Regions from separate parts of the Paenibacillus sp. FSL F4-0100 genome, predicted to be linked through region 2. Evidence: riboswitches for the same ligand, from Rfam matches in the RefSeq annotation. Region 2 holds a riboswitch; each other region holds the start of a gene.
The links. A riboswitch is a leader RNA that binds a small molecule or an ion and turns the genes downstream of it on or off. The one in region 2 is predicted to bind ZMP and ZTP.

Region 1 (10,658 bases), 260 kb from region 2:
CCAAGGTGGAAGGCATACTTCATAAGCTTCAGCCAAGCGCCAAAATCATACGTACCGTGAAAGGACAAGTCGCACCTGCGGAAATTCTGAATACCGGTTTATTCGATTTTGAGAAAGCCAGTCAGGCCCCCGGCTGGATTCAGGAGCTTCAGAAGGAAGAGCATGTGCCAGAAACGGATGAATACGGCATCAGCTCTTTTGTTTATCGGAGAAGAAGACCGTTTCATCCGGAGCGGCTGGCAGCATTCATGAGTTATTGGCCGGAAGAGGTCGTACGCGCGAAAGGGATCGCTTGGCTGGCAGTGCTTGAGGATGTTGCGGCAAGTCTAAGTCAAGCGGGTCCTTCGATTCAGTTCGGGCCAGCTGGATATTGGGTGGCTGCTTTAACCGAGCAGGAACAGCAGGAGCTGATTCAGAGTGAGCCGGATGTGCAGCGAAAATGGGATGCCGTCTGGGGGGATCGGATGACCGAGCTCGTGATGATCGGGATTGGGATGGAACAGTCACTAATCGAGCAGGAGCTGGACGATTGTCTGTTGACCGATCAGGAAATGCAGCTGGATTGGTCGACGTTTAACAATCCGCTGCCATGGATGGCCATTGAAGAGCTATCACTGTAAGGTTATATTTTTTTGATTAAAATTAATCGTAATAATTACGGATAGATAAGGAGCCACTTGAGGGCTTTACAGGTTTTCTAGAATATAATCCCCTTTGCGTAGACAGTGCTGAAGAAGAGCGCTACAGTTTACTTAAGGGGATTTTTGTCATGGAAATTTCAAAAGAAGAATACGAAAGAAGCAGGGGAATATGCAGAAATTCATCATTTAAAAACTCAATTGCAGGAAAAGTTATTACCCTGTTTAGAAAGCGCCCTTCAGAAGGACCGGGTTTTAAAAAATCACTTAATGATGTGGTCAATCTATTTATCTGTCCAGAACTTATACCTATCAAGTCCAGAGCACCTGCTTTGTATTTGTTGTATAATAGGAAGAATAGGAAGAAGATTCCCAATTCATGTTTCGATGATAGCTTTAACGTATTTCAGAATGTAATGCTGACGCATGAGCAACATCAATCAGGAGGACAAGGTAATGGCAAAAGCAAAGGTTCCAAAGAGACCCACTAGAGATGAGTTTGTACTGGAAGAACTCGGAAATCAGCTTACTGAAGCTTACCAGGAGGAATCGGTTATCGTACTGACGGTCTGGGGAAGGGAAGAGGCGGTCCGCGGGCAAATCGATCAAATGGACTCCCGAACAGGGAAGGTACATATGAAACAGAATGGCGTTATTACGAAGGTTCCTTTTATGGACATTATGGAAGTGAATTATCCGAGAGACTAATCAGAATCATGTGTGCTTCCCGCAAATGAATCAAAGAGATTGTGATTTAAAGCGGTCGGCTTCATACCCGGTAGCGCGATGTCCAAAGTCGTGGTATATTAAAAAAAGTTATCTATGTGTTACTGGCGTAGCTTGGGGTACCAAGAGGGAGCACATAGGATCATATGCCGTACGCCTGGGCAAGAGGTAAGGAGACGATGAAGTCGCCTTGCCTCTTTATGTTTTTTAATACAATGGCGAAGGAGCGGATTAGTATGAGTAAGGAACCCGTAATTTTAGATGGAAAAAAGGTATCCGACGATATCAAGGCGAAGCTGGCTGTAAAGGTACAGGAATTGAAGTTGCAGGGGGTAACGCCTTGTCTGGCAACGGTTCTGGTTGGTGATGATCCTGCTTCGGCGACCTATGTGCGGATGAAGGGAAATGCTTGCGAGCGGCTTGGCATCATATCCAAAAAAGTGGTACTGGAGACATCGACAACGACCGAGGAGCTGATTGCCGCGATCCAAGAGCTGAACGAAGATCCGAATGTCCACGGCATTCTGCTGCAGCATCCGGTACCGCATCATATCGATGAACGGGCGGCTTTTGATGCCATTGACATTAAAAAAGACGTGGATGGAGTAACCACGCTCGGTTTCTCGCAGAATGCGTTTGGTTTTGCCGATTATCCGTCTTGTACGCCTGCCGCGATTATTGCGATTATGGATTATTATGATCTGCCGATCGAAGGGAAGCATGCCGTGGTGGTCGGACGCAGTCCGATTCTGGGTAAGCCGGTATCGATGATGCTGCTTAATCGCAATGCTACCGTTACGATCTGCCACTCGAGAACGAAGAACCTTGGGGAGATTGTGTCCCAGGGAGATATCGTGGTTGCGGCCGTAGGCAAGCCTAATTTCATTCAAGGGGACTGGATCAAGCCGGGAGCCGTCGTATTGGATGCCGGCTATAATCCAGGCAATATCGGCGACTGCGATTACGATGCCTGCGCGAAGTTGGCATCCGCAATTACACCAGTACCTGCCGGTGTTGGCCCCGTTACGATTGCTACATTGCTGAAGCATACCGTCGAATCGGCTGAGCGAACCGTGCAAGGTTAAGGGACAGCCACAGACTATTTGCATATGAATTAAGAGGGCGCCCATGAATAATCCCCTTCGAATCACTTCGTTTCATGTAAGAGTCTGGGACATGGAAGAGATATGGCTCGAGTAATGATAGGCTTGGAGTCTGCATTTCACGGATCCCTGGACGTCATGGTATAGTTAGGAAAAAGCAAAATCGAAGGGGAGAGATTCATGCACAAACAACTCATTTCCAGTTGTGCTGCGGAGCAAGGAGCTGTGGAGGATAATCTGTTCGTTGCAGCGCCGCAAGCGGCTCCCGGGAGCACCGAATGAAGAACACGATTGCAGATATTGCCAAAAAAGCCGGAGTTGCCAAAAGCACGGTCTCCCGTTTCTTAAACGGAGGTTCTGTCAGTAATGCAACACGCCGTAAGATAGAGCTGGTCATTCAGGAAACCGGTTATATTCCGAATTCGTTTGCACAGAGCTTGAAAGCGAAAAAAACCAGCATGATCGGTACCATTGTGCCGCGTCTGGATTCATTCTCAGCATCACAGACCGTTGCCGGCATGGATGAAGATTTAAGAAAACACGGTTATCAGCTTCTCATTATTAATGCAAGCCAGGACTTATCCAGGGAGATTGAAGCGCTGTATGATCTCGCCAGACAAAAAATATCTGGCATTATTTTATTCGCCACTCAGGTGACGGAAACGCATCTTGCAGCGATTAAAGAGATCGGCATCCCCGTCATCCTGCTCGGACAACAGCATAAGGATGTCCACAGCATGATATATAACGACTATGCCGCAGGTTATGACATGGGCCGATATGTGCTGTCCATGGGACACCGTCATATATCTTATATCGGCGTGACGGAAAAAGACGTTGCTGTCGGAGTTCAGCGGAAGGAAGGGTTTCTGAAGGCGTTAAGCGAGTATGACGAGGTGGAGGCGGTTCTCTATGAGAGTGGGTTTAAGATGTCGGATGGTGTAAAGACCGCATTGTCCATTTTTGAGTTGAACCGAACGCTGCCAACTGCAATGGTCTGCGCTACCGACAACATCGCGTTAGGCGTTATGAAAGCGGCTCATATGAAGGGCATCCAGATCCCCAACGAACTCTCCGTTACCGGATTTGGCGGATACGACGTTACCGAGGTAATTCATCCCGGATTGACAACGGTTAAATATGGATATTCCCAAGCGGGCCACCTCGCCGCTCAGCATATCATAAAGCTGGTCAACGACGAGCCTGTGGATTTCCTGACGGTCATGAATTGCGATATGATTCATCGGGAAAGCGTTGACAATCTAAATTAGGTATTTTATACTGAAAAAACGGAACCGGTTCCAATACTGTTTTTGCTTGGTATTGGAGCTGAGTTCATTATTTTTAACCCTAATTGGAACCGGTTCCGTTATAAATGGGTTAGGCTGATGTTCACGCATAGCATGATCAGTTTTTTTTTGAGAAAGCCTATATACAAGGAGAAGAGACATGGACAGAGAACGGAAATACCGACGCCTGGATCAGGCCTCTCCTGAAGAGATTGCCTCCTTGAAGGAGCAAGCAAAACGAAGCGAATGGAGGCAGAGGTTTCACGTACAGCCCATCATGGGCTTGTTGAATGACCCCAACGGATTTTCTTATTATAACGGGAAATACCACTTGTTTTATCAATGGTTTCCTCTGGGCACGTTTCACGGCCTGAAATACTGGTACCATACCTCCTCCACGGACTTGGTGCACTGGCAAAACAAAGGCATCGCCATTGAGCCCGGGTACTCGCATGATGCATATGGCGCCTATTCGGGAAGCGGGATCGTGAAAGACGACAAACTGTATCTGATGTATACCGGGAATACCCGGGATGAGGAATGGAACAGGCATTCTTATCAATGCATGGCCGTGATGGACCGTGTTGGCACCATCACGAAGCTCGATAAGCCGCTGATTGATCGTGTGCCGGACGGATATACCGAGCATTTCCGGGATCCGAAGGTATGGAAAGACGAAGACCTGTTCCGGTTCGTCATCGGCGCCCAAAGGGACGATCAAACAGGAACGGCTGTCGTGTATGAATCACCGGATTTGCTGGATTGGTCATGCAAAGGGGAAATCCAGACCCGTCTTGAACATTTCGGCTATATGTGGGAATGCCCCGATTATTTTGAACTGGAAGGACAGGGCGTGCTGCTGTTTTCGCCGCAGGGGCTGAGTCCGCAAGGCGACAAATTCCGGAACGTTTACCAATCCGGCTACATCGCGGGCAAGCCGCTGGATCGGGGGACGCTGGAGTTTGAACACGGCTCCTTTTACGAACTGGACAGAGGTTTTGATTTCTACGCACCACAGACCATGGTGGATGAGAAAGACCGGCGCATCATGGTAGGCTGGATGGGCTTGCCGGAGGTCGTCTATCCAACCGACTCGCATGGCTGGGCGCATTGTTTGACGCTTCCACGTACGCTCTCGTTCCGTGAGGGTAAGCTGATTCAGCTGCCTGTCCCCGAGTTGGAACTTCTTCGTGAGACGACAGCTATGGAAGCAGCGGATACGCTTTACAGCGAAGTGAAGAGTTATGCAGGGGTTGAGGGAACCGTATTCGAGATGACATGCGAGTTTCATGGGATCGAAGCGGACGTTGTTGGCATTGAATTTCGAGCTGGCGAAACGGAGCGGACCGTCATCTGGTATGACGCCGTCAGGCAAAAGGTTACGCTAGATCGCTCATCATCGGGTGCAACGATTGTGAGTGATTACGGAACGACACGAACCTGTATGCTGCATAAAAAAGCAGACTCGATCAAATTCCATCTCTTTGTGGATATTTCTTCGGCAGAAGTGTTCGTCAATGATGGCGAAGAGGTGTTTACGAGTCGGATATTTCCCAAGCAGGACAGCCGTCATATTCGATTTTTCGCAAAAAACGGCAGCACCGGCTTGAAGGTCGCGAAGTGGGATCTTGCCCAAGCCGTAAAAGATATAGAAGGGGATGAATGAACATGGCAGCGGATCATCGGAAAATTGCAAGGCAGGTAGTGGAAGCCATCGGTGGCAGGGAGAACATTGCATCCTTTGCTCACTGTGCTACGAGACTCCGAATTATGGTTCACGATCAGAAGAAGATAGACCAGAAGAAGGTCGAGAATATCGATAAGGTTAAAGGCGCTTTTTTTAACTCCGGCCAATATCAAATCATTTTCGGAACAGGAACCGTTAATCAGATTTTTGAAGCGGTAGAATCGCTTGGGCTTGAGAGCACAAGCAAGGATGAGTTGAAATCCGAGGCGAAAAAATCAGGAAATCCGTTTCAGCGGGCGATTCGCACGTTCGGTGACGTCTTTGTGCCGATTATCCCGATATTAGTCGCCACAGGTTTGTTCATGGGATTACGGGGATTATTGACGCAAGAAACCGTCCTCGCCTGGTTTGGAGCGACGCCTGACGATATTTCGCCTAATTTTCTGCTTTTCACCCAGGTACTGACGGATACGGCTTTTGCTTTCTTGCCAGCATTGGTGGCATGGTCCGCATTCCGGGTGTTCGGAGGCAGCCCCGTGCTTGGTATCGTGCTGGGTTTGATGCTGGTTAACCCGGCTCTTCCCAACGCATATAGCGTGGCGAACGGTTCGGCCGAAGCGCTCATGCTCTTCGATTTCATTCCGGTTGTCGGATATCAGGGTTCGGTCCTGCCAGCCTTCTTCATCGGACTGCTGGGCGCGAAATTCGAGAGATTTTTGAGAAAGCGTATTCCTGAAGCGATTGATTTGATCGTTACGCCATTTTTAACCCTGCTCGTTATGATCATCCTCGGTCTGTTCGCAATCGGACCCGTGTTCCACTCTCTGGAAGAGGTAGTCATGAACGTGACCACCTTCTTGCTGGAGCTGCCGTTTGGCATTGCGGGTCTTGTGATCGGTTTCTTCAACCAGATTATTGTGGTCACCGGCGTGCATCATATTTTTAATTTCCTTGAAATTCAGCTTCTCGAAAAGACAGGAAGCAATCCGTTTAATGCGATCGTGACAAGCGCCATGGCAGCTCAAGGCGCAGCTTGTCTGGCTGTCGGACTCAAGACGAGAAACAAAAAACTAAAGGCATTATCGCTGCCATCCGCATTCTCGGCCATGCTGGGAATTTCGGAACCGGCGATCTTCGGGGTCAACCTCCGTTACGTCAGACCGTTCGTTATCGCCCTGATCGGCGGTGGCGTGGGCGGTTTCATGGCTTCCATCTTCCAGCTTGAGGCTACGGGTATGGCGATTACCGTTATTCCCGGTACGCTCTTATACTTGAACAGTCAGCTTCCACTTTACATTTTGTGCAACTTAACAGCGATGGCTCTAACTTTTGTGTTGACTTGGTTGTTCGGATTCAATGATAAAATGCTCGATGAGGTTCGCTCGGAAGCGAAATAATTATTTATATTTATTCGATTTTTGATATCATAAAAACCGCGCTCCGGCGCGGTTTTTATGCATGATCGGGAAGCGTCCGATCGACCTTGCAGAAATAATGGTTTGCTCTGAAATGCTTTTCATCATTTACAATAGGGTTACTGGCTAGAATATACGGAAGAGAGGCGAGTTTCATTGAATAGGAAAATCATATTTTTTGATATTGACGGGACGCTGCTGGATCATGAAAAAAAGGTTCCGGCTACAACGAAGGAGTCCATACAAGAGTTAAAGGATGCCGGGCACATCGTCGCCATAGCGACAGGGCGCGCTCCTTATCATTTTGAAGAACTGCGGGAGGAGCTCGGTATCAATTCCTATGTTTGTTTGAACGGACAGTATGTGGTTCACGAAGGCCAACCGATCTATGGAAATCCATTGGCGATAGATGCCTTGCAGCAGCTGACGGAGCAGGCCGTGGAGCTTGATCATCCGATCATCTATGCCGGCAGTGAAGCCATGAAGATGAACGTAACCGAGCATGTCCATATCGATTCCAGCTGGGGCGAGCTGAAACTTACGATCCCGGAATATGATCCCGAATATTACTTGGGCAGAGACATTTATCAGGCTATTGTATTCTGCACGGAGGAAGAGGAAGCGGGTTACGTGAACAGATTCGAAGGTCGGTTCGATTTCGTTCGATGGGGTCCTTATGGAATCGATGTGTTACCGTCGGGCGGATCCAAAGCGGAAGGGATCAAACAATTAATTCAGCTGCTGCACATCGATCTCGAGGATACTATCGCTTTTGGTGACTATCTGAATGATCTGGAGATGCTGTCACATGTAGGCCACGGTGTGGCTATGGGCAATGCGCCGGAGATCGTTAAGCAGGCGGCCAGATATATAACCCGGGATGTTGATCAAGATGGTATACAGTACGGCCTTCGTATGTTGGGTCTACTGGGCAAGGAAGCGCAGGAGATCGTATAGTTTGATTGTGATAAAAAGTTATGCAGCGTGTCAGTCTTCGCTCCTCGCCGGGCGTTAAGGACTGGCATGTTTTTAGCTTTGAAGCATCTTTTTGAAGCGGCAGGTTTGACGAAGGAAACAGGGGCTTGTTATTATTAATAACTAGTAGTGACCCGCTTTATGGTGAATAACCATCTGGCGGAAAAATACCGGAACAGGTGGAGACCTTATGTCAGCCGATCAAACGCAACATCTTATAACTAGTTGGCTATCTTTGACGCAGATTCAGGCGTTGATCACCAACGAACTGGAACAAACACTTCAACAGAAACACGATTTATCGTTGAATGAATTTTACGTGCTGTTATTTCTGTCTGAGGCCCCCGAGCAAAAATTGCGGCTTCAGCAGCTGCAAACAATGGTGGGGCTGAGCCAAAGCGCGATGTCGAGGCTGGTCAGCCGTTTTGAAGCCAAAGGCTGCGGGGCGATGCAAAGGGCCATATGCGAGAATGACAGAAGAGGAATTTATACCTCGCTGACCCCCATTGGAGAAGAGAAGCTGCGCAAAGCCAAGAGCACGGTTCAACACGTGTTGGAGCAGCAGTTCGCAACGCCTAAATTGAAGCATGGGCTTCAGGAAGTTTTAAAGCAGATCAAAGGTTAGACGTATTTTCAAACAACCATTCTTGACGAATGGCTTTTATTTTGATAATTTAAATGCATGCGCATGCATTTATAAGATATAAATTTTATTAGGGAGCGTGCTTCGATGGAACATTTATTCAGTCCATACAAATTGAAATCTTTAGAATTGAAAAACCGGGTGGTTATGCCTCCCATGTGCCAGTACTCCGTAACGAACAAAGACGGTATCGCTACCGATTGGCATTATTTGCATTATACAAGCCGAGCGATCGGCGGAACGGGACTCATTATAGTAGAAATGACGGACGTTGAGGCTGATGGCCGCATTACCGATTATGATCTTGGATTATGGTCGGACGATCAAATTCCGCCCCTGGCTCGCCTCGTGGATTCGATACACCAGCATGGTGCAAAGGCAGCTATCCAGATTGCGCATGCCGGCCGGAAAGCGGAGGACGCTGAAACGCCAGTGGCTCCGTCGGCTATTCCTTTTGACGAGAATTCCAAAACGCCAAGGGCTCTTACAACGGAAGAAGTCAAGCATATGGTGGAGAAATTCCGCTTGGCTGTACGACGTGCGGTGAAGGCCGGTTTTGATGCGATTGAATTGCATGGTGCCCACGGATATCTGATCCATCAGTTCCATTCCCCATTGACCAACCATAGAACGGACGAGTATGGTCAGGATTTAACCAAGTTCGGTAAAGAAGTGATTCAAGCTGCAAAAAGCGAACTGCCTGCGGACATGCCATTAATCTTGCGGATCTCTGCACGAGAATATGTAGCCGGCGGTTATGGTATCGAAGAGAGCATCGCGTTCTCCAAGGAATATCAAGCTGCGGGCGTTGACATGTTCCATATCAGCGCAGGCGGTGAAGGACCAATTGCGGCGGAAGGAAGACCGGGCACTCATGTAGCCTATCAAGTTCCGCTTGCCAGACAAATTAAAGAAGCGCTGCAAATACCGGTCATTGCCGTTGGCCGCTTGGATGAGCCTGCTCTGGCGAATGCGGTGATCGGCAACGAAGACGCGGATCTCGTCGCTGTGGGAAGAGGGATGCTGCGCAACCCGTACTGGGCATTGGAGGCCGCGACAGTTCTTCAAAAAGAGGTTGAGATTCCCACCCAATACCAGAACGGTTTTCCCAGAAAATCAAGATAAGGCAGATTATCATGTAATATGCTAAACGAAACGATGGCTTGCACATTGGGATTCGATTGCAGCAGGAAACATCACTGTAAACATGTAATTTAGAGGAGCGTATAGAAGGGTTATCTTATGGTCAGTTCGGACCGTAGGATAACCTTTTTTGCTTACATGGGGAGGCCCACGACAATGGCATGCTGTTAAGTTGGTAGTCTTTGTACATGCAGTACTCGAAAATATTGTTAAAAAAACATTATTGGTTTATTTACATTAGTGTGTGGCATACAGTATAATAATTTTCAGGAGTTGATGATATGTCAGAGGATCAAGACATTCTGCACAGTTTGGTGCAGGAGCTTCGCCGAGGAACCATCATTCTTGGTGTTCTCAGCCAATTGTCGGAACCTCAGTATGGATATTCATTGGTGACCATACTGCAGGAGAAGGGGATCAGCGTGGAAGCGGGTACCCTGTATCCCTTGCTGCGGCGGTTGGAGAAACAAGGCTTGCTGGATAGCGAGTGGGATACGAATGAGGCTCGTCCGAGAAAATATTACATCATAAGTCAGACAGGTAAGGATATATATCGGCAGCTATATCATGAATGGAAGGTTATGATGACAAGTCTGGAGGGACTTGTTGATGACAAGGGGGACTCAGGTAATGGATCTGATTAACAGGTATATTTATGCAGTGACGCAGAAACTGCCCGAATCGCAAAGGGCCGATATTGAAAAGGAACTTCATGGACTCATCGAAGATATGCTGGAAGACAGGGGCGCTGGTGGTGAGATCGCAAGCACTGAAGCTGTAGAACAGGTGCTGCTGGAGCTCGGGCCACCCGGGGAAATGGCAGCAAGATATAGAGGGAGAGAGCGTTATCTTATTGGTCCCGGTTTGATTGACAGTTATTGGTCTGTCTTGCGGATTGTAGTGTACTCGGTCGCCGTCGCTCTTGGCATCGCGTATATGGTGGATTTCTTTACACGCTCGGATCCCACCGCCGAGCAGCTTCTGGAGTACTTCGTCTCATTGCTGAGTGTAGCAACCCAAGCGTTCGTTTGGGTCACCG
Region 2 (10,658 bases):
TTGTATATGCCGAATAAACATTTCATCAACGTTGATTTACCTGCCCCGTTCTCGCCCATAAGAGCATGCACGGTACCTGGCCTCACCTTGAATGTTACGTCGTTTAGCGCCTGAACGCCGGGAAACGCCTTCGATATATTCCGCATCTCCAGCACATACGGTTCCGTCACCTTCGGGATACCTCCTTCGCTAGCCGGATCGAAAAAAGCCGAATATAAAGGGACAACGCTTTGATTAGCCGCTGCCCCCTCCTATAACCCTGCTATTATTTCGCGTCGGCGATATTGTCCTTCGTTATTTTTTTGTAAGCGATCCATACGTATTTGCCGTCGGTAATATCAAATCCGGTGTTGTCCTTGTTCGGCGTTTCCCCTTTGGATAGTGCTGCGGCAATCGCAACAGAAGCTTTGCCCTGGCTCTTGGCATCATTAAGCACGGTGCCGAGAAGCGTGCCATCTTCCAGCGCCTGAATAGCCGGAGCTGTCGCATCTACGCCTACGACCGGCATATATTTGTCGCCGCTGAAGTAACCCGCTGCTTTCAATGCCTCAATAGCGCCAAGCGCCATATCGTCATTGTTGGCCAAAACCGCTTCAATCTTGTCGCCATGGGATGCAAGGAAGGCTTGCATCTTTTCCTGTCCTTTCACGCGGTCCCACATGGCGGTATCCACCGCTAGCGCTTCGACTTCTATCCCCGCATCTTGAATCGCCTGTACGGAGAATTTGGTCCTCAGCTCGGCATCCTGATGACCCGGCTCACCCTGCAGCAAGACATACTGCAGCTTGCCATCCCCGTTCTTGTCCGCCTTCGGATTGGCCTTCCAATAATCGACAATAAGCTGACCCGAAATCGTTCCGGATTCCTCCGCTTTCGCCCCTACGTAATACACCTTATCCCATTTGTTCATGTCTTCCGCGATCGGCTCCCGATTCAAGAAGACCACTGGTGTATTCGCGGTTTTAGCCTTATCGATAATGACACCGGCCGCCGTCCGATCCACCGGGTTGATAATCATGGAGCTGTATTTCTTTGAAATAAACAGATCGATTTTCTCATTTTGAGTTGGCTGCGCATTTTGGCTATCCACGATATCCAGTTTGGCTACGCCATTCGCTGCATCGGACATCGCATTGCGAACGCCTGTCATGAACGTGTCGTCAAACTTATAAATCGCCACCCCGACTTGAGGGGTGCTGCCACCCGCCGCTTCACTTCCCTTGCTATCGCTGCCGGTTGAACTGCTCCCGCCGTTATTGCATGCCGCCGTGGTCAGCATCATGCCGGCCATAAGGATTATCAGCCATTTTTTCTTCACCTGGGTTGACCTCCCTTGTTTCATTCGAATTTTCAGTGACGGGTACGGCATTTATATGCCATATCTCACTGTCTACCGCCATTATGCCGCAATGCTCCTGACATTCGAATTCAAAATCCTCATGCTTTCTAGCAAAATCCTCATCACTTACTTCTAAGCATCGCATCTTCTTTACTTCACAAATGGAAATAGCACCTTCTGATTATCCATCCAGAACATGTTGTCGGCATCAATTACCTTGGTCTCAAGCACAATCGGCTTGTCATATTTCGAACCATCTAAGACCTTCACGGCCTGTTCTACTCCCAGATAACCCGTGCTGAACCCGTTCTGCACAACGAGCTTATGAAGGATGCCATCCTGCAGAAGCTGAAGCTGCTCCAGATCACTTCCGAAGGTGACAATCTTGATCTTCCCCTGAACTTTCCTTCTCGCGACTTCTTTGGCCGCTCCCAAGGAAGCCTGAATATCAAGTGCCAGAATCCCGTCGACCGATTCTCGGTCCAGCAGCTGCTTGGCCGCCTGCCAGCATGCATCTTCACGTTTGCCGCACGCAGCTCCGTCCGCGATTTGAATCCCGCTCATTTCCGACAGTACACTTTTGGCGCCCTCTTCGCGGGCCATTAGGTCGGGATCCTCCCTGTCGGATCGAAGTATGGCGATAACACCCCGACCTTCAAGTAAGTCAGCCAGCTGCTCACCCGCCTTGCGTCCGGCCACCTCATTATTGATTGCAATGGCGGACAGGACACCTGTGGTCATTCGCTCATCATTCAAAGAAATGACAGGGACATCAGCCGCTGATGCCTGATCCCCTAATTTCTGCAGTACGGCTTCGGATGCCGGATCGATCAAAATCGCGGAGGAGCCTTTCTCCAGCACTTTCAATGCAGCTTGCAGCTGCTCCGCTTCATCGTCACTTGGCTCCAGCGGGATATAATCGAGCACCAATCCGTTTTCCTTGGCAGCCGCCTCGGCGCCTAATCGGATGGCATCCCCCTGCTCTTCGGCGTGTATGGGAGCCACGAGGGCAATATGCCGGAGTTCGGTTTCATTCTCATCCATGGTTGCGCCTGATGAACACGATGTTAAGAGGATCAAGGATAGGATAAGCACAACGAGACAGCCCTTAGGTACAACCGGTATCCGTACCACACGATGAATTCTAATCATTCTCCCGCCCCTCCCCTATGTCGTGAATGACCGGAATCCGTATGCGAACGGTCGTGCCCACTTCGAGCTCGCTCTGAAATTCCAGACCGTAACGATGCCCATAATACAATTGGATGCGGTCATGAACATTTCGAACGGCCACACCAGAGCCTGCCGTATTGATAAATCGAGCCGGATTATGACGCAGTGCTTCAACCTCCAATATCCTTTCAAGCATCTCGGGGGACATCCCGACTCCATTGTCCTTCACCGTCATCTCCAATAGGTCGCCTTTGATAGCTGCCGTTATGTGAATATGTCCATGATCCACCATATACTCGATGCCATGTACGATGGCATTCTCAATTAAGGGCTGAAGCACCAGCTTTAATGTGTAACAAGACTGCGCTGCTTCATCCGCTTCGATCTTAAAATCGAATTTCTGTTTATATCTCATCTGTTGGATGGTCAAATAATGCCTTGCATGTTCCAGCTCTTCACGGACGCTTATGGATGTCTTCCCTTTGCTCAAGCTCAAACGAAACAGCTTCGACAAGGAAGTAATCATCGTAATGACCTCCTCCTTCTTGCTCATGCCCACCATACGGACCACCGAATTCAAGGTGTTATATAAAAAATGCGGGTTGATCTGAGCCTGCAAAGCTTCCAGCTCGTATCTACGCTTCGATTCCTGCTCCTTCACAATCTGCTTCATGAGCTGCCTGATCTTATCCAGCATCAGATTGAAGCGGCTGGACAACTGTACCACTTCCAGCGGCCCCTGCATCGGGAGCTCCACGTTGAAATCGCCCCGTTCCACTGCCTTCATCGTTCTGCCCATCCGGCGGATCGGGCGGGTCAGCATAGCCGAGAGAATTAGGGAGACCACGATGGCTAGCACCAGAACAATCGCCACAACCTGAACCAGATAACGATTGACCTCTTCTCTTGTTGTCATGATTTCATCCAAATAGGAAACCCCAACGATTTTCCATCCGATATTAACGACCGACTTCACCGTATTCAGCCGCTTGACTCCATCCGATTCATCAATGTAACTGTCCGAAGAAGTAAGTGCCCGTTCTACGCTCTCATTCCGAAGCCCCATGTAAATTAACTGCTGCTGGGGATGATACACGATGTTTCCCGCTCCTTCATCGATGATGTACGCATACCCTCGCTTCCCCAGGCTGATGCGGCTGCTCAGCTCATCGATCTTCTTGAAGTTGATATCCACCAGCAGAATGACATACGTCGGCTCTCCGTTATGAACAACCGTAATTCCTTTGCTCATCGTGACCACCCATTTAAATGTATGGTCGTACAAATTCTGCACATGCGGCAGCGAGAAGCTCAGATGGTCGGAGACTCTCATGGCCGAGTGAAACCAGCTCTGCTCCGTCACCCGGGCGCTGGGCTTAACCGGCATGGCCGGGTGGTTCCTCAGCATATCGCCCTGTTCATTAAATAAAGCGATGGAGACGATGTCATCCCGACTTCGCATGATGGTGTTCAGCTGTTGAGTCACCTGCTCATCGTCCCATTGCCCGTCCGCGAGCATATTTTCCTCAATGGCCCGATACAGCTGTGCCATCCCGTCCACATAATCCTCGAGATTATAGCTGACCTGATCCACGATTTGCTGGGCATTCAAAAACACGCTTTGCTCCGCCGATCGCGAGAATTTATTGAACAACAGAACGGCCACCACGATCACGATAAGCAGAATAAATGCCGAGAAGGACCACATGATGATCGATTGAATGCTGTGTGCGCGAAATCGCCTAACCCACCGCTGAATGGTTGGTTTAAACGAGTCCCGCTTAGCATACGTGATTTTCACCGAGTTTTACCCCCTCGCTTGTGTCCGGTATTCCTTGGGTGAGATGCCGACCTGCTTCTTGAAGCAGAAGCTGAAATAATTCGGATCTGCAAATCCGACACGCTCCGCGATTTCGAACGCTTTAAGTTCCGATGATCGAAGAAGCTCTTTGGCCGTTTCCATCCGAAGCTGCATCAAATACTGCACGTAGGTCATTTTGACTTCTCTTTTGAACACAGCGCTAAAATAGCCTGTACTGATATGAAGCTGCACGCACAGCTTCTGCAGCGATAGCTCCGAGTCACCGTAATGCTCCCGGGTATATTGGAGTGCCTTCTCCACGATGTCTTTGTACGCATGCTGCCTGGAGCTGGCGATATGCTTGCGTATAGTCAAACAGACATCCTGAAGCCAGGCTTTAGCCTCCTGCAATCCGGAAAACTTGAAGATCTCCGCATGCAGCTGAGACCCTGCGCCGAACAACACCTCGATCTCAATCCCGGATTCTTGAGCCGATCTCAATATAGCCGTTACAACCTCCAAAAGGTATACCTGAATGTCCTGAATGGTACAGGAGGCACCCATGAGCTCATCAAATATGTGCGAGATTGCTTCAGTTAATTCCTCTTCCGTTCCGAGTTTTAGACTGCGCATCAGCGCTTGCTCCTTTAATTCATCCAGACGAACTCCCTCCGGTCTCGGGCGCTCAACATCATCAATGAAGATGACTTTCTCGGCGCCAAGAATCAACCGGTAGTCGAGCGCCAGCAGCGCATCCTGATAGGAATACTTAAGGTCGGACAGATTCCGCACCATAGAGCCCACGCCAATCGTAACCGGGAGCTTCAAATAATGAAGAATGCTTTTTAACAAGCGGTCAAGTGTCATCTGCAGCTCGCTAAACCACGCTTCGTTTTCGCTCTCGTCATTCGTAATCAACAGCACAATGCTATCCTGATATATGAATACGCTTCCAAAAAATTCGGGATCCAGCAGCTCCTTAGCAATGTTCAGCATGGCATGCAGCATTAAATCCAAGTCTCCCGAATGGCGAAGGGAAGTTGAGGACGTATGCTCCTTATCTACAGAAGCGGGATATAATGCCATAACCGCAGCCAGGTGACTCCCCCCATTCAAAGACAAACCGTAATTTCGAGTCTTCTCTTCAATGATCGAGCGGGGCAATTTCCGGGTGAGCAGAGACGCAAGAAACGATTCCCGAAGCAAAGGCAAGCTCGTGCGGTAATGCTCCTTCAACTGGCGCACATCCTCACGCTCCGTAACCTCCATATCGATCTTGTCTTTGATCTTCCCCAATAGCTCCGTGAAGCTTTCGGCAGAGAATGGCTTCAGCAAATACTCGTCCACGCTGAGCGTAATCGCTTGACGGGCATAATCAAATTCATCGTATCCGGTTAAGATCACGATTTTGCACAGCGGCTGAAACTCTCTGAGCCACGAGGCCAGCTGGAGCCCATCCTGAAACGGCATACTGATATCGGTAATGACGACATCCGGCTCCAATCGCTCCGCAAGCTCCATGGCCTCTCTCCCGTTCTCCGCCGTTCCCTCGATCGTAAATCCGCAGGCTCCCCACTGGATTTCCTGCACGAGTCCCTCCCTAACATCGGCTTCATCGTCCACTAACAGCACTTTATACAAGGCAACCTCTCCTGTTCTAATCTGTCAAATTAGTTAAAAGAATCTAATGTGATCTTACCCCGGCGCATCCAAATTTGGAATGCATCTTTTTTCAAGCTTGATGAAGCAAAAAAAGAACGAATGCATGGCTCTTGAACAACAGAATGATTTCTGTTCATTAAGTCATGATTCGTTCTGATTTCAATTGTGTAAAAATCCTTACGCCTGAACAGGTACGGAGACAGGTTTAGCAGGCGCGCTTAGTCTTTTAATGCTCAAGTAATAGGCAATGCCGAGCGGAATGACGGCTCCGAGCCAAGCCAGCGGATTTGCCAGGCTTGCGCCGAGGAACCCGATCTGCGCGGTCAGGAAGATGGCTGCCAATACCCGCATAATCAGTTCCATAATGCCGGCTATGGTTGGGATAAAGCTCTGCCCCAGTCCCTGCAGCGTGAAGCGGTAGATGAACAACAGCGACAGCAGCAAATAGGTGCTGCCGTTCGATAAGAAGTACAACCTGCTAAGGGACAGCAATTCTTCCTCTCCTTGACCGACAAAGAGGCTGACGGCTGCAGGACCCGCAAATATAACCAGCAAGCCCACGGCGAGGCTGAAGGATCCCGAGACCCATATGCATTGTTTAACTCCAAGCTTGATTCGGTCTATGCGATTCGCTCCGAAGTTCTGGGCAGCAAAAGTCGCCATCGTAATGCCAAAGGAACTCATGGGTTGCGTAGCAAGCATGTCAATCTTCTGAGCTGCCGTATATGCGGCTACGGCCGTTGCCCCGAGACCGTTAAGCGTAATCTGTAGTATGATGGCTCCAATCGCAATGATGGAGGCTTGGAAGCCCATCGGAAAACCGACCCACATATGCTTGCGTATAAATGTCCAATCGATGGACCAATCGGCATTCTTGAACTGCAGAAGCGGAACCTTTTTGTGAATGTATAATAAGCAGAGCAGGCAGGAGAACAGCTGCGATACCACCGTGGCAAGGCCTGCTCCGGCTACTCCCATCTTGAATACAAGAATAAACAACAGATCGAGTACGATGTTCAGAATGCTTGCGACCACCAAGAAGAGAAGCGGCGTCCGGCTGTCCCCAAGTGCTCTGAGCAGGTTAGCCAGCAAGTTGAACAGAACGGCTGCGCCAACACCCCAGTTAATAACGATTAAATACGAATAAGCATCATCCAAAATTTCTGCCGGCGTGTTCATCATGACGAGGACGGGCCTCGTGAATATGACACTCACAATGGTAAGGAACACCGTGAATATAAGACTAATCCATATACTTGTCCCCACGCTTTTGCGAACGCCCGCGATATCCTTGGCGCCAAAGCGCTGCGCCGTAATGATGGACAAACCGGCCGTCAAGCCTTGGGCAAAGCCAATAACAAAAAACAATATACTGCCTGTCGAGCCCACAGCCGCAAGTGCGTTCACACCAATGGTACGACCCACGATTAGGGTATCCGCCATATTATAAAATTGTTGAAAAATATTTCCGATCAAAAGCGGGATCGTAAACATGATAATCAGCTTGATCGGACTTCCTTGCGTCATGTCTCTCATGTAGATTCTCCTATGCCGTCATAAACGATCCTATATATATTTATTTGATATTATAATGCTTTAATTATGCCTATAGAGCATCGCATTAAGAACATTATAATGGGTGAGGGTCGTTTGTATTCTTGTGTATCTTATCATGAAAGAACATAAATTTCTGCATATTTATCATCAAAACTAAAACAAGAACAGGTTATCAGCATTTGAACCGTTTGTAGCCGATTTTGATCCATGATCTTTCCATAACAGAAGAGGCCAACCGGTTATTCCGGTTGACCTTTTCAACATAATATAATGAGCTATATCAATGGAATCCCGATGATTTATGCTTCTTCAACAGCAAGCTTATCCAAAGCCAGCTTCGCACGCGAACGGGCTTCCTCCACTGTGCCGGCGGTTGACAACGCAACTGCGATCCGTCTTCCGATCTTGGTCACCGGTTTCCCAAAAATGCGCAGCTGCGTATTCGGAACAGCCAGTGCTTGCTCGGCGCCGGTAACTGTATAATTCTCCAGCTCTCTCGCCGCTTTTTGCGGACGGCTGGCTCCCGGCGTTATCAATTCGATCTCCGGGATCGGAAACCCAAGAATGGCACGGACGTGAAGCGCGAATTCAGATAAATTTTGCGTGACCAGTGTAACCAACCCGGTATCATGCGGTCGCGGAGACACCTCGCTAAAATACACTTTATCCTCAGTCAGGAACAACTCAACCCCAAACAATCCATAACCGCCAAGCTCATCGGTAATCTTCCTTGCAATATATTTAGCTTCCTCGATTTGCTCTTCCGACATATTGTGTGGCTGCCAGGATTCGATATAGTCCCCGCTCTCCTGAATATGTCCGATTGGCGCACAGAAGCTTGTTCCATTGACGGAACGAACGGTCAGAAGCGTGATCTCCGACTGGAATATAATGAATTCCTCAATGATCACTCTTCCGTTCTGCACACGGCCGCCCTCCATGGCGATGTTCCAGCAGGACTCGATATCTCCTTCGCAGCGGCATACGCTCTGGCCTTTACCTGAGGAGCTCATCAGAGGTTTAATTACACATGGAAACCCCATGTCCAGAACAGCCTGTTTAAACTCCTCATAAGTATCGGCAAATCGATAGCCCGCAGTAGGCAGCCCTAACTCCTCTGAAGCTAACCGGCGAATCCCTTCTCGGTCCATCGTAAGCTTCGCAGCTCTGGCAGTAGGAATAACCCGGTACCCCTCTTCCTCCAGCTTAACCAGTTCCGAGGTAGCCAGCGCCTCGATCTCAGGTACGATCAGGTCCGGCTTCTCCTGCTCAATGATTGCGCGCAGTTTCTCCCCATCCAGCATATCGATGACATGGCTATGATCGGCAACATGCATGGCAGGAGCGTCGGCATAACGATCGACGGCTATGGTCTCCACACCCAGTCTCTGTGCCTCAATCACGACTTCCTTTCCCAGTTCTCCCGAACCTAGCAGCAGTATTTTTTTCGTTTTTAACATCGTTGTTTTATCCCCTTTTCGTAGTTTCAGAGACTTATAGAATCAGAAATAATAAAGAGGTAAGGGAAATAAGCTTCCCCTACCTCTGCCCAGGCGTACGGCCGTCGTCATCTATGTGCTCCCTCATGGTCCCCCATGCTGCGCCAGTCACACATAAACCTATACATTGTTGTTTAAATCATACTGAATCTTCCCGTTAATTGCAATATCACCATAAGGCGACATTAGGATTTAGACTTCAGCATATCGATCGCATCCTTCAGCGATTGAGAAAACCACTTCTTGGGGTGAATAACCAACTGAATGTCCAGTCGAATGTCGGAATGCGCAAAGGGAAGAATCGAAAGCTCACCACGTTTGATTTCCTCCTCTGCTACCATCTTCGGCAATAATGAGATGCCCGTACCGGACGTCACATATCTCTTGATTGCCTCCGGATTGCCCAATTCCAGGCCTATTCGCATTGGAACTCCGCTAGCACGCAGCACCTTTTCCAACATCATGCGGTAATTACAACTATCCTCGGGCATAATCCATTCGGCATCAGCCAGGTGTTCCAGCTCTATGACAGGTTTAACAAGAAGCGGATGATTCGGATGGGCAATCAGCAGAAGGGGCTCTTCCCGAATGGCGATCCAATTCAAGGAGGAATCCTCTGGTTTTCTATCCAAAATAAGACCGAGATCATACTCGCCCTCTCTCACCTTACTGATAATGCTATCTTCACGATCCGGTTGTATGCGGATGACAAGATCTTCATGCCTTTGTTTCAGCTGGTGAATGACGGACGGAAGAAAATAAGCGGCCAGCGAGTCTATCGTTCCGATCGATAAGGTGCCTCCACCTTGCTTGGTCAGCTTTTCCTTCGACTGCTGAAACAGATCCAGCATTTGAACGGCATACTTAAAAAGCTCCTCACCGGACTTCGTCAGGCGCAAGCCTCTGCCATACCGCTCAAACAGCTTGACGCCGTATTCCTTCTCCAGCTTCTGAATCTGGGTGGTTACGCTGGATTGGGCATAACCCAACTCATCCGCGGCTTTTGTAAAGCTCTGGCGAATCGCAACCTCCCTGAAGGTTTGCAGGTAGATAAGTTCCATCGCTCTCTCCTTATCAATAATATTGATAATAACTATCTATTATTATAGATAACACCGATCTTAATTCCCATGATAAAGTATAGCCATCATTCATGAATTGGAGGAAAGATTATGCTGAGTCAGAAAGAACTGCATGGCATTTATGTTCCTGTGATCACTCCCTTTTCACAGGATTACGAACTGGATTTTCCGTCTTATCATCGTTATTTAAAGAATTTGTTATCCTATGATATTCAGGGATTGGTCATCAACGGAACGACCGGTGAAGCGCCGACAGTTGCTTGGGAGGAAGTCGTGCAGGTTGTGGAGGAAACGCGGGGGAGTCTGGGCGGACGGCTATTGCCGCTCATCATTGGTACCGGTACGAACGATACGGTATCCAGCATAAAGCGAACGGAACTGGCAGGCCATATCGGTGCTGATGCGGTATTGGTCGTCACGCCGTATTACAGTCGCCCTTCGACCGATGGCATTCTGCAGCATTTCCGAAGGGTGGCCGAGGTCGGGATCCCGGTAATTCTGTACGAAGTTCCATCGCGTACTGGAATCCGGTTACCGGTTGATGT
Region 3 (10,658 bases), 2.6 Mb from region 2:
CCGTAACAACAATCGTGTACTCCAGTGCGCCATGACGGCGAAGTGTTTCAACAACCTGTGCTACAGTGGATTGCTTTTGGCCAATGGCTACATAGATACATTTAACGCCGCTGCCCTTTTGGTTCAGGATGGTATCGATCGCAACGGTGGTTTTACCCGTTTGGCGGTCACCGATGATCAGCTCGCGCTGTCCGCGGCCGATAGGTACCATCGCGTCGATCGCTTTAATACCTGTCTGCATAGGCTCATGAACGGATTTACGTTCGATAACGCCTGGTGCGCTGCTCTCAACCGGACGATAAGCTGTCGCTTCGATCGGGCCTTTGCCGTCAAGCGGTTGACCCAGCGGATTGACAACGCGTCCAAGCAGAGCTTCACCTACAGGAACCTCCATGATACGTCCTGTACGCTTAACCTGATCGCCTTCCTTGATTTCGGAGTAAGGTCCCAGGATAACGACACCGACATTGCTCTCCTCAAGGTTCAGCGCCAGACCGAACACGCCGTTCTGGAACTCCAAAAGTTCCCCGGACATCGCGTTCTCCAGGCCGTACACGCGAGCAATACCGTCACTTACTTGAATTACCGTACCTACTTCAGAGACAGTGATATCGGATTTATATTCTTCAATTTGACTTTTGATTAAAGTACTGATTTCTTCAGGTCTGATACTCAACGTTTTCACCCCTATCTACTATGCTCGTCTATTAAAAGACTTTTCAAGACGTTCCAGCTTCCCGGCAAGGCTTCCGTCATAAAGCTTGTCGCCAATGGCAACTTTCAGGCCGCCGAGCAAACTCTCGTCCACAACATTGGTCACCCGGATATTCTGATGGGCTAACTGTCCGAATTCCGAAGCTACCTGTTCTTTTTCCTGATCGCTAAGCGGGTAGGTGGAGTACACAGTGGCGTCCGCCAATCCTAAGCTCGCACCTTGTATCTTCACATAACTGTTCAGCAGTTCAGCGAACATTTCTGTACGCCCTCTGTCGAGAAGCAATTCGATCGTGTTCAATACAGGCTGCGATACCTTCCCTGCCAACGCCTGGCTGATTACGTTCATCTTCACGGACTGGGGAACATTCGGCGTGGAGATGAATTTCTGGATGTCGGCATCGCCTTCGATGGCTTGCACAACAGCGCGTAATTCCTCTTCCACTTCCAGACCCTTCTGCTGCTGAGCCGCCACTTCGAACAGCGCCCGCGCATACCGCTTGGCTGCTACTGTATTTTGGCTCATGGTCTGCCTCCTACCTCTTTAAGGTATTGATCCACCAGTTCTTCTTGAGCTTTGTCATTCTTCACTTCCCGTTCAATCAGCTTGGTAGCGATTTTCACGGAAACACTGCCGATTTCATTGCGAAGCTCTTCGACAGCTTTCTTCTTCTCATTGTCGATATCACGAACAGCCTCGGATTTCAGGCGAACCGCCTCTTCCTTAGCTTGCTCCATAATTTGCTCTGCTTGTTTGTTGCTAGTTTGTCTTGAACGCTCGATGATTTCGTGAGCATCTTGACGCGCTTGCTCCAGTGCCTTCTTCTGCTCTTCTACATAAGCTGTTGCCTGCTGACGGGTCTGTGCCGCTTCGTTCATCTGGCTCATTACCAGTTCACGACGCTGCTCCATGATGCCGAACAATTTGCTGAACGCAAACTTTTGAAGCAAAAGGTAAAGAATAATAAACGCGATAATAGTGATTACCATATTTTCCCATAAAATATTCATTGAGGTCACTCCTTTCCATCAACACGAAGTGCGGTGCCTAACAAAACGAAGGCGCGGATGGCATCGGCCCTCCCCGCCAAACCGTTGTATTGTTATTAAGAGAACATGATCAAGAACGCGATAACAGTAGCCGCCAAAGGAATAACCTCTACGATACCAACACCGATAAACATCGTTGTTTGCAATTGACCACGTGCTTCTGGTTGACGAGCGATAGACTCAACTGTTCTGCTTACGATCATACCGTTACCCAAACCTGCGCCAAGAGCGCCCAGACCTACTGCAATAGCTGCTGCCAAAAATTCCATTGTTAAATATCCTCCTTAAAATTGTTTCAAAATTGAAATTTGGTGAAACTATAGAAAATATCTCTTTCGAAAAACACCGCTGTTACGGCGGATTCGTCCGAGTTGATCAATGCTCTTCGTGAATCGTTGTTTGCGAGATGTATACCATGGTCAAAATCGTAAAGATAAACGCCTGCAATGCACCAATGAAGATACTGAAACCTTGCCATGCGGCCATAAACGGAATGCCCCAGAAGCCGGTTTTCAGAATCACCGTGATCAGTACCTCGCCGGCAAAAATGTTGGCATAAAGCCGGATTGCCAGAGCGATAGGTTTCGCCAGGTTCTCAATGATATTGAGTGGCAAGAAGATCGGGAACGGTTCGATGTAATGCTTCAGGTAATGCTTGCGATTCTGCTTCAAGCCCAGGTAGTTCATGAGCACGAACACAACGATCGCAAGACCGGCCGTAACGGAAATGTCCGCTGTTGGCGACTTCCACCACAATACGTGGGCGTAGTGGCCATGTTCAAGTCCGAGCGTAGCCAGGATTGGCTGACCAAAGACTTTGAAGTTCTCCGGCAAGTCGGTGATAATTGAGAACGGCAGGCCCAGCAAGTTCGCTACAAAGATGAACAGGATGAGAGTAAGCCCCAATGATATGTAAGCTTTCCCTTTCTTCAGATCCATCGCACTCGCTACGACGCCTTGCACAAATTCCACTACCCATTCCATGAAGTTTTGCAGTTTGGAAGGGTTTTCGACGGATAGATTACGTACAGCCAGTCGACATAATACGAACACCACCAAACAGGTGACGAACAGCATTAGTACCGCTGAAAGATCAATATTCAATCCGCCAAGTTTGATAATCGGTGAATCATGCATAAAATTGTTTTCACCCCTTTCCAAGTTAGCGCTGATCAATGATTGTTTCTCAAACTGAACACAATGCTGACAGGAATGGTCAACAATTGGGGTATGAACAGACCGGCAATTGCACCGCCGAGTGATACCTGCTCGAGTTTAGCGGCGAAGATAACAATCAGAAATCCGATGCACAATCTCGTAATAAAGCCGAAGTTGTACTTTTTCGGTTCCGGATCGACAGCCAATTGCGCCAGCTGCTGCACTTTCATGGAGAGGAAGCGTACATTAAACAATCCCGCCGCCATGCCCATGATCAACCCCATAAAAATCGGGCGAAATTCCGGATAGAGAGCCCATCCGAGAAACAAGGCAGACAATAAGAGTAATGATACTCTAAATACAGCGTTCACAATGGAAGTCAAATCATTCACGCCTGCGCCCCCAAAAACTTTTTAATGAGAAGAGCGATATTCAAAATCCCTACAAAGAGCCCCGAAAGCGTACCAATGGCAAGCCACACTCTGGGCCCGTCCAAATGATTCATGAGCCATCGCCCGGTAAAAAAACCGATGAGAATGTAAGCGGCAAGCAAACCGCCAGCCCCGCTAATGTATAGCGCTATCAACCAAGGGTTATCTTGACTTTTCGGATTTTTCATATGAACCTCTAATCCCAACTCATTTTACTGAATATTACAAGAGTTTGTCAATGAATCGATTTGATGGATTTACCGTGTAAAATCGGCGTTTTGAGCAGTCTAAATTGCACAAAACGCCGCGGTAACCGTACAGTTCAACTGTATGCTGTCTTCTTGCCCATCAGAATACGGTAAACTATACCTTTGTGAACATTCTGTGAAATTCTTCAGGACGCTCTTTTCGGATGCCGAAATGGTGCAGAATCGCATTGACAATTCGCTGTGAAGCTTGTCCATCACCATACGGATTAGCCGCTTTGCTCATCTTGTCGTAGAGTTCCTGATCAGTCAGAAGAACCTTTATCCGTTCATACACATTCTCCTCCTGGGTGCCTACCAGCTCCAGGGTACCGGCCTCAATGCCCTCCGGACGTTCGGTCGTATCCCGAAGCACCAGGGTCGGCACGCCGAATGACGGAGCTTCCTCTTGCATGCCGCCGGAATCCGTAATAATGAAATGCGTATGGGTGTAGATATTGTTCATATCCACAACATCCAGCGGATCAATCAGCTTGATGCGCGGGTGATCTCCCAGAATGCGATGAGCCGGCTCTTTAACGGCAGGGCTCGGATGTACAGGATATACGATGGCGATATCCTCAAATTCATCGGCAATGCGCTTTACCGCTTCAAATATTTGACGATGCGGCTCCCCTTGGGATTCGCGGCGATGTGCCGTCATCAGGATCAAGCGTTTGCCCTTCGCCCAGTCCAGAACCGGATGGGTATAACCTTCACGCACCGTGTACTGGAACACGTCCGTAGCCGTGTTACCCGTAACATAAATACGGGATTCCGGCTTGTTCTCCTTGCGGAGATTCTCGGCGGACCAGTTCGTCGGCGCAAAGTGAAGATCAGCAAGCACACCGGTCAACTGACGATTCATCTCCTCCGGATAAGGATTCAGCTTGTTCCATGTCCGCAGACCCGCCTCTACATGACCAACCTGAATCTGCTGCAGAAAGGCTGCATAGCTGGCCAGGAACGTTGTCAGCGTATCGCCGTGCACCAGCACGATATCCGGTTTAGCCTCACGAAGAACAGGCTCAAGACCCTCCAGAACGCGCACGGTGATCTCGTTGAGCGTCTGTCGGTCCTTCATGACATCCAAATCATAGTCGGGAACAATCTTGAACACATCCAGCACCTGATCCAGCATTTGCCGATGCTGCGCAGTAACACAAACGACCGATTCAATATGCTCGGGGTGACGTTGAAGCTCCAGAATAAGCGGCGCCATCTTGATTGCTTCGGGGCGGACCCCAAATATCGTCATCACTTTCACTTTTGACATGTTTGAAATACCCCTCTTTGCTTGTTTTCAAATATTCAAGACGTACGAATGACTGGCACTTATTTCGTGCCGTACAGCCGATCCCCTGCATCCCCAAGGCCCGGTACGATGTAGCCATGGTCGTTAAGGCCCTCATCGAGAGCAGCAACATAAATATCCACGTCCGGATGGGCATCATGGACAGCCTTCACACCTTCCGGTGCAGCCACGAGGTTCATCATCTTGATCTGGGTACAGCCGCGTTTCTTCAGCACGTCGATCGCAGCGATGGCGGATCCGCCCGTCGCGAGCATTGGATCAATGACGATCAATTCCCGTTCCGTAACGTCCGTTGGAAGCTTCGTATAATATTCAACAGGCTGAAGCGTTTCGGGGTCACGGAACAATCCGACATGCCCTACCTTTGCTGCAGGAAGCAGCTTGACAACTCCATCCAGCATGCCTAGACCGGCGCGCAGGATCGGAATCAAGCCGAGCATGCGGCCGGAAATGACTTTGCCTTGGGTTTCAGCTACCGGCGTCTGCACGGATATGGATTCAAGAGAAACCTCCCGCGTAATTTCATAAGCCATCAAAGTCGCGACTTCGTCTACCAATTCGCGAAAGTCTTTTGTGTTAGTCCGCATATCGCGGATAAATGTAAGTTTGTGTTGAATCAACGGGTGATCACAAATCACCAATTTTCCCATGTCTGGTCCCTCCGGTTTGAGTACAAATGTTATTTCAATATGGGCGTAAAATATTTGTGAGCTCCATAAATCCTGTCTATTATATCATTCCCTCTAGTCAATTGACACCTGCACGGGTCATGTTTTATTCCATGAGTTTTGACCTTATAACTAAACCGGATCTCCTTCTGCCCTGAACCTAGGTTTTCCATTTTCGCCTATATTGATGCTAACCGCGAAGCTACCTGACTGGGAAAATGAGAGCATAGCAATCTGGCCAGAATGTTTATAGCTCCTAAAAGGACCCCACCTGCATCAGGCGGGGTCCTCTTATCATAGGCTTCTTCTGCGGAGGAGACTGTGATTAATATTTCATTTCAGCATAGAGAGGGTATTGATCTGTAAGCTCAGCCACCAAACGACCTGCGTTTTCAAGCGTTGCCTCGTCTTTCGGCTGCTTCAATGTCATGGCAATAATTTTCGCGATTTTCACCATCGCCTGCTCATCCATACCGCGGGAAGTAACCGCAGGGGTACCGATACGGATACCGCTCGTTACGAACGGGCTGGTTGGATCAAACGGGATGGCATTCTTGTTCACGGTAATCCCGATGGAGTCCAGAACTTTCTCCGCGTCTTTACCGGTGATGTCCAGATTGCGGGTATCCACCAGCATTAGGTGGTTATCGGTTCCGCCGGATACGATATTCAAGCCTTCCTCGATCAGAGTATCTGCCAGCACTTTCGCGTTCTTCACGACATTCTCTGCATACGTCTTGAAGGACGGATCCAATGCTTCGCCAAGCGCAACGGCCTTGGAAGCAATAACATGCATGAGCGGGCCGCCTTGGGAGCCGGGGAATACCGCTTTATCGATCGCTTGCGCCCAAGCTTTTTTGCACAGAATCATACCGCCGCGAGGTCCGCGAAGCGTCTTATGCGTCGTTGTCGTTACAAAATGGGCATGCGGAACCGGATTCGGATGAAGACCTGCCGCAACAAGACCGGCAATATGAGCCATATCAACCATGAACAACGCGCCAACGTCGTTCGCGATAGCAGCAAGCCGTTCAAAATCAATGATGCGAGGATAGGCACTTGCACCCGCTACGATCAGACGAGGGCGATGCTTGAATGCCGCTTTGCGAACTTCGTCGTAATCGATCAGGAACGTATCTTCTTGCACGCCGTAGGCAACAAAGTTGTACAGAAGTCCGGAAGCGTTAACCGGGCTTCCGTGAGTCAAATGGCCGCCATGGGCCAGGTTCATGCCGAGCACGGTATCTCCAGGCTTCAGGGCTGCCAAATATACCGCCATGTTCGCTTGGGCACCGGAGTGCGGCTGAACGTTGGCATGCTCGGCTCCGAACAGTTCTTTGGCACGGTCACGGGCGATATCTTCCACGATATCCACACGCTCACAGCCACCGTAATAGCGTTTGCCAGGGTAGCCTTCCGCATATTTATTCGTCAGCACCGTCCCCATTGCTTCCATAACCGCTTCGCTAACAATATTCTCAGAGGCAATCAGCTCAATGTTGCTGCGCTGACGCTTCAGCTCCAAATCCATCGCTTCCAATACAGCCGGGTCACTCTTCCGCAAATGTTCCATCATGTTCATATCCTCCCATAATCAATCGTTATTTTTTCTTGCAAAGTCAATACTACAAGTTCTCATAATTAAAAAAGCGAGTTCTCATTTGAATCAATCGCATAGTGTGGAATCATCCCTCTGCTCGAGCTGGTACACCGCGCGTTCTCCGCCAATCAGCTTCGGACGGGTATAAGCCGCGGTTACGCGCGCCTCACCGATATAACGCTCGGTCGGTCTGAACGGAACCGCCACTCGCCGCAAGTGCATGCCGATCAGCGTCTCGCCGATATCAACTCCGGCATGTGCTTCAATCGATTCCGCAAGGCAAGGCTCATTTATGCTGCGGTAAGCCGCGGAGGCCATCGACCCGCCCGCTCCCGGAATGGGAACAGCCGCCACTTCCGTCAAGCCCAGCCGCTCGAGCAGCTCGCGTTCCATGACAAGCGCACGGTTCAGATGCTCACAGCATTGATAAGCCACCGCGAAACCGAATTCCGCTTGAACCTCGGCAATGCCCTGAAGGAGCTGCTGCGCTGTTTCAAGAGCGCCGCCTGTACCGATCCGGCGTCCGACCACTTCACTGGTGCTGGCTCCGATGACCAGCACTTTACTAGGTCCTAAGACGGCTGCTTCGGCCAGTTCGCGGACAATACGCGCTGTCTGTTCGTTCAAGGAAACCTTGGAGATATCCGTCATGTCACAGTCCTCCCGATGTTTTTTTCACAGAAGATGCTTCATTCCCCTATCACGATAACCGCAGCCGTAAATTACGCGTTCACTTATCGCGACTCATTCTTCAGGTAACGCTCCTCGATGGCCTTGATCTTGTTTACACGGCCGATATGGCGCTCGCCATGACTGAAATCCGTTGTCAGCCATGCGCTGACGATTTCAGCAGCAAGTCCAGGACCGACGACACGCTCACCCAACGCAATCACGTTGCTGTCGTTATGCTCGCGCGTTGCTTTAGCTGAGAACACATCATGTGTCAGCGCGCAGCGAATGCCCGGTACCTTGTTGGCCGCAATGCTCATGCCGATTCCCGTACCGCAGATCAGAATGCCGCGATCCGCTTCACCCGAGACTACCTTCTCGCACACAGGAAGGGCATAATCGGGATAATCCACGGAATCGGAACAGCCGCAGCCCAGATCCTCCACCTCGTGTCCAAGACCCTGAATGACTTCCACGATCTCCTCTTTCAGACGAATGCCGGCATGATCCGTACCCAATGCAATTTTCATCTATGAAAAACCCCCTCGTATGTTCGCTTTTGCGTTTTAGCTTGTTTCATTATAACCCAAATCGGGCGCAAAAGACGAAAAAAGAGCAGTCGGCGCACGTATTGTGCTCCAATTGCTCTTTGCCCAGGCGACCGGCCGTATATTCCGATGCTCCATCGTGGTTTCATCCACTTCGTCGCCAGTTACACCGGATCATTGTTTTTCAACTTCATCTTAAAGCAATACCATGTGAAAGGCAAGTGGCTTTTTAGCCCAATGGTAGGCTTCATATCGATCAAAGCAAGGCTTAGTTATGCCGATCCGCCTCCAGCTTGTCCAAGAGACGGAACAACGCTGTCCGAATCTCTGCAGCCGTCGCCTCATATTCCTCCCGCGAGCCTCCAAAAGGATCGGAAATATCGAAGCTCGGAATGCGCTGGCGCAGCTCGATCAGACGCTCCCGGTCACGGTCGCTGACGTCGCGGCCCAGCGATCTGGCCAGCTCAAGCGCCGCATACAGACTATCCTGCTCCCGCAGATCATTCAGCACCTGTCGGTCATCCTCAACAAACTCTTTCAGCGTATGCATCTTGTCTGCGGCGTGCGGGAACTGCCTTATAGCATACTGCTTATGCGATTGGGTCAACGTCAGGATCAAGTCTGACCACTCCACCAGATTCGCAGTCAACGGTTTGGACACCAAGCGTTCTTGGATATCCTGGTCTCGTAGTATGGACTCCGCATGATGGGACACCGGCATTCCATCCACGGCCGAGACACCGGCGGACTTCGTTTCCAGCGGGATGCCCCGTTGTTTGGCAAGCTTGCGCAGCATGCCTTCAGCCATTGGACTGCGGCAGGTATTTCCCGTGCAGACAAACAGTATATTTTTCACGGTCCCGTTCCTCCCGTTAATAGGTTCTTTGGGCTTATTGTAACAAATATAACGTCAGAAGATAAACATGGTACCAAATATAACCAAAATCAGTCCGCCCAGCATTTCACCGTACTCCCCCAGCTTATTGCTTACCTGGCGGCCAAGCAGCAAGCCGAGAATGGACAGCAAACCGCCAACCATCCCGAAGGAGATCACGATCAACAGCACATCATCCACAAACATCCCGAGCGAAACGCCTACCGAGAAGGAGTCGATGCTGACGCTAAGCGAAAACAGCAGCATGCCTAAAAATGCGGTAGGATGTATTCGCTGTCCTTCTCCGCCCCGCCAGGCGTTATACATCATATGCCCGCCGAGAAGAAGCAGCAGTCCGCCAGCCGCAAGCCCTGTGACGTGACCCAGTAACATGCCTACATAGCGGCCGGCAAATAAGCCCAGCAGCGGCATCAACATATGAAACAACGCGATCATGAAGCTGATGCCCAGCATATGGCCTAAGCGCATACCGCTTCTCATTCCGACTCCGATTCCAAGCGAAAATGCGTCTAGCCCGAGTGCAACCGCCATCAGCAGAATCGCCGCAAGCTGTCCCGATTGGACAGACGCCTCCAGCATGCCCATTCCCCCAAGTCCCATGGTCTTGTACACCATATGCGGACAAGGGGTAAATGATGCCAAAAGCGTTCATTCAGCAGCTCAATTCACATCGATGATGTGGTGTCCCGCGGCCTTCAACAGCCGGTTCATGACGGCTGCCCCGAGGCCTTGCTCCGGGCACGCTTCGGCCAGAATGAAGGTCGCGCCTTCGTCATCGAATCGGCGCAGGCCGGCGTACAGCCGGCGGGCCGCTTCCTCCGGCGCGGCCAGGCTGCCGAGCGAGACGGCAACGTCCGCGTGGTAGTGACCGATGTGCTCGTCGAATGACAGCACGCCGGTCACCTCCCCGCGCCGGGCGGCCGCCTCAAGCTCGGCCGCGATGCGTGCCGACACCGCGTCGGCACGCGGGCCCTGCACCACGCACATCGCACCCTTCGGTGCGTAGTGCGTGTATTTCATGCCCGGCGAGCGCGGCGCCGGGCTCTCCGCCTCCCCGGCGGCGCGATGCAGCGCCGGGTCCATGCGCACGCTTGCCGCAACCGCGGCAAGCTGCTCCGCCGTGACGCCGCCCGGGCGGAGCACCGTGACGGCCCCGTCTTCGCCGACTTGCACCACCGTCGACTCGACGCCCACCCCGGCCGGGCCGCCGTCGAGGACGCCGTCGATCGCCCCCGCCAGATCCTCCAGGACATGGCTGGCCAGCGTCGGGCTTGGCCGACCGGAACGGTTCGCGCTCGGCGCAGCCAGCGGACGCCCGGCGGCGCTGATCAAAGCCAGCGCCACATTGTGATCCGGCATCCGTAC

Region 1: it holds a riboswitch for ZMP and ZTP, as region 2 does, so the genes downstream of both, MHH48_RS21665 (tetrahydrofolate dehydrogenase/cyclohydrolase catalytic domain-containing protein) here and purT (phosphoribosylglycinamide formyltransferase 2) in region 2, are expected to answer to the same signal.
Region 3: it holds a riboswitch for ZMP and ZTP, as region 2 does, so the genes downstream of both, rpiB (ribose 5-phosphate isomerase B) here and purT (phosphoribosylglycinamide formyltransferase 2) in region 2, are expected to answer to the same signal.

What each region holds. Positions count from the first base shown of each region.
Region 1 covers NZ_CP150303.1:4,825,235-4,835,892, reverse strand. Annotated here, with positions in the region: gene MHH48_RS21680 (GTP-binding protein) at 1-620, shown strand, start outside; gene MHH48_RS21675 (hypothetical protein) at 770-1,129, shown strand; gene MHH48_RS21670 (YolD-like family protein) at 1,095-1,346, shown strand; ZMP/ZTP riboswitch at 1,455-1,534, shown strand; gene MHH48_RS21665 (tetrahydrofolate dehydrogenase/cyclohydrolase catalytic domain-containing protein) at 1,601-2,449, shown strand; gene MHH48_RS21660 (LacI family DNA-binding transcriptional regulator) at 2,746-3,738, shown strand; gene MHH48_RS21655 (sucrose-6-phosphate hydrolase) at 3,917-5,422, shown strand; gene MHH48_RS21650 (sucrose-specific PTS transporter subunit IIBC) at 5,419-6,840, shown strand; gene MHH48_RS21645 (Cof-type HAD-IIB family hydrolase) at 7,015-7,815, shown strand; gene MHH48_RS21640 (MarR family transcriptional regulator) at 8,024-8,458, shown strand; gene MHH48_RS21635 (NADH:flavin oxidoreductase/NADH oxidase) at 8,564-9,601, shown strand; gene MHH48_RS21630 (PadR family transcriptional regulator) at 9,901-10,263, shown strand; gene MHH48_RS21625 (hypothetical protein) at 10,250-10,658, shown strand, end outside.
Region 2 covers NZ_CP150303.1:4,564,485-4,575,142, forward strand. Annotated here, with positions in the region: gene MHH48_RS20540 (sugar ABC transporter ATP-binding protein) at 1-170, opposite strand, end outside; gene MHH48_RS20545 (galactose ABC transporter substrate-binding protein) at 266-1,318, opposite strand; gene MHH48_RS20550 (substrate-binding domain-containing protein) at 1,490-2,491, opposite strand; gene MHH48_RS20555 (sensor histidine kinase) at 2,484-4,220, opposite strand; gene MHH48_RS20560 (response regulator) at 4,320-5,954, opposite strand; gene MHH48_RS20565 (MATE family efflux transporter) at 6,153-7,511, opposite strand; gene purT (phosphoribosylglycinamide formyltransferase 2) at 7,832-8,992, opposite strand; ZMP/ZTP riboswitch at 9,073-9,153, opposite strand; gene MHH48_RS20575 (LysR family transcriptional regulator) at 9,217-10,092, opposite strand; gene dapA (4-hydroxy-tetrahydrodipicolinate synthase) at 10,204-10,658, shown strand, end outside.
Region 3 covers NZ_CP150303.1:7,142,485-7,153,142, forward strand. Annotated here, with positions in the region: gene atpA (F0F1 ATP synthase subunit alpha) at 1-676, opposite strand, end outside; gene MHH48_RS32480 (F0F1 ATP synthase subunit delta) at 695-1,240, opposite strand; gene atpF (F0F1 ATP synthase subunit B) at 1,237-1,725, opposite strand; gene atpE (F0F1 ATP synthase subunit C) at 1,821-2,033, opposite strand; gene atpB (F0F1 ATP synthase subunit A) at 2,140-2,901, opposite strand; gene MHH48_RS32500 (ATP synthase subunit I) at 2,937-3,314, opposite strand; gene MHH48_RS32505 (AtpZ/AtpI family protein) at 3,311-3,541, opposite strand; gene wecB (UDP-N-acetylglucosamine 2-epimerase (non-hydrolyzing)) at 3,717-4,874, opposite strand; gene upp (uracil phosphoribosyltransferase) at 4,934-5,563, opposite strand; gene glyA (serine hydroxymethyltransferase) at 5,907-7,157, opposite strand; gene MHH48_RS32525 (TIGR01440 family protein) at 7,248-7,832, opposite strand; gene rpiB (ribose 5-phosphate isomerase B) at 7,916-8,380, opposite strand; ZMP/ZTP riboswitch at 8,495-8,576, opposite strand; gene MHH48_RS32535 (low molecular weight protein arginine phosphatase) at 8,667-9,254, opposite strand; gene MHH48_RS32540 (manganese efflux pump) at 9,309-9,872, opposite strand; gene MHH48_RS32545 (L-threonylcarbamoyladenylate synthase) at 9,954-10,658, opposite strand, start outside.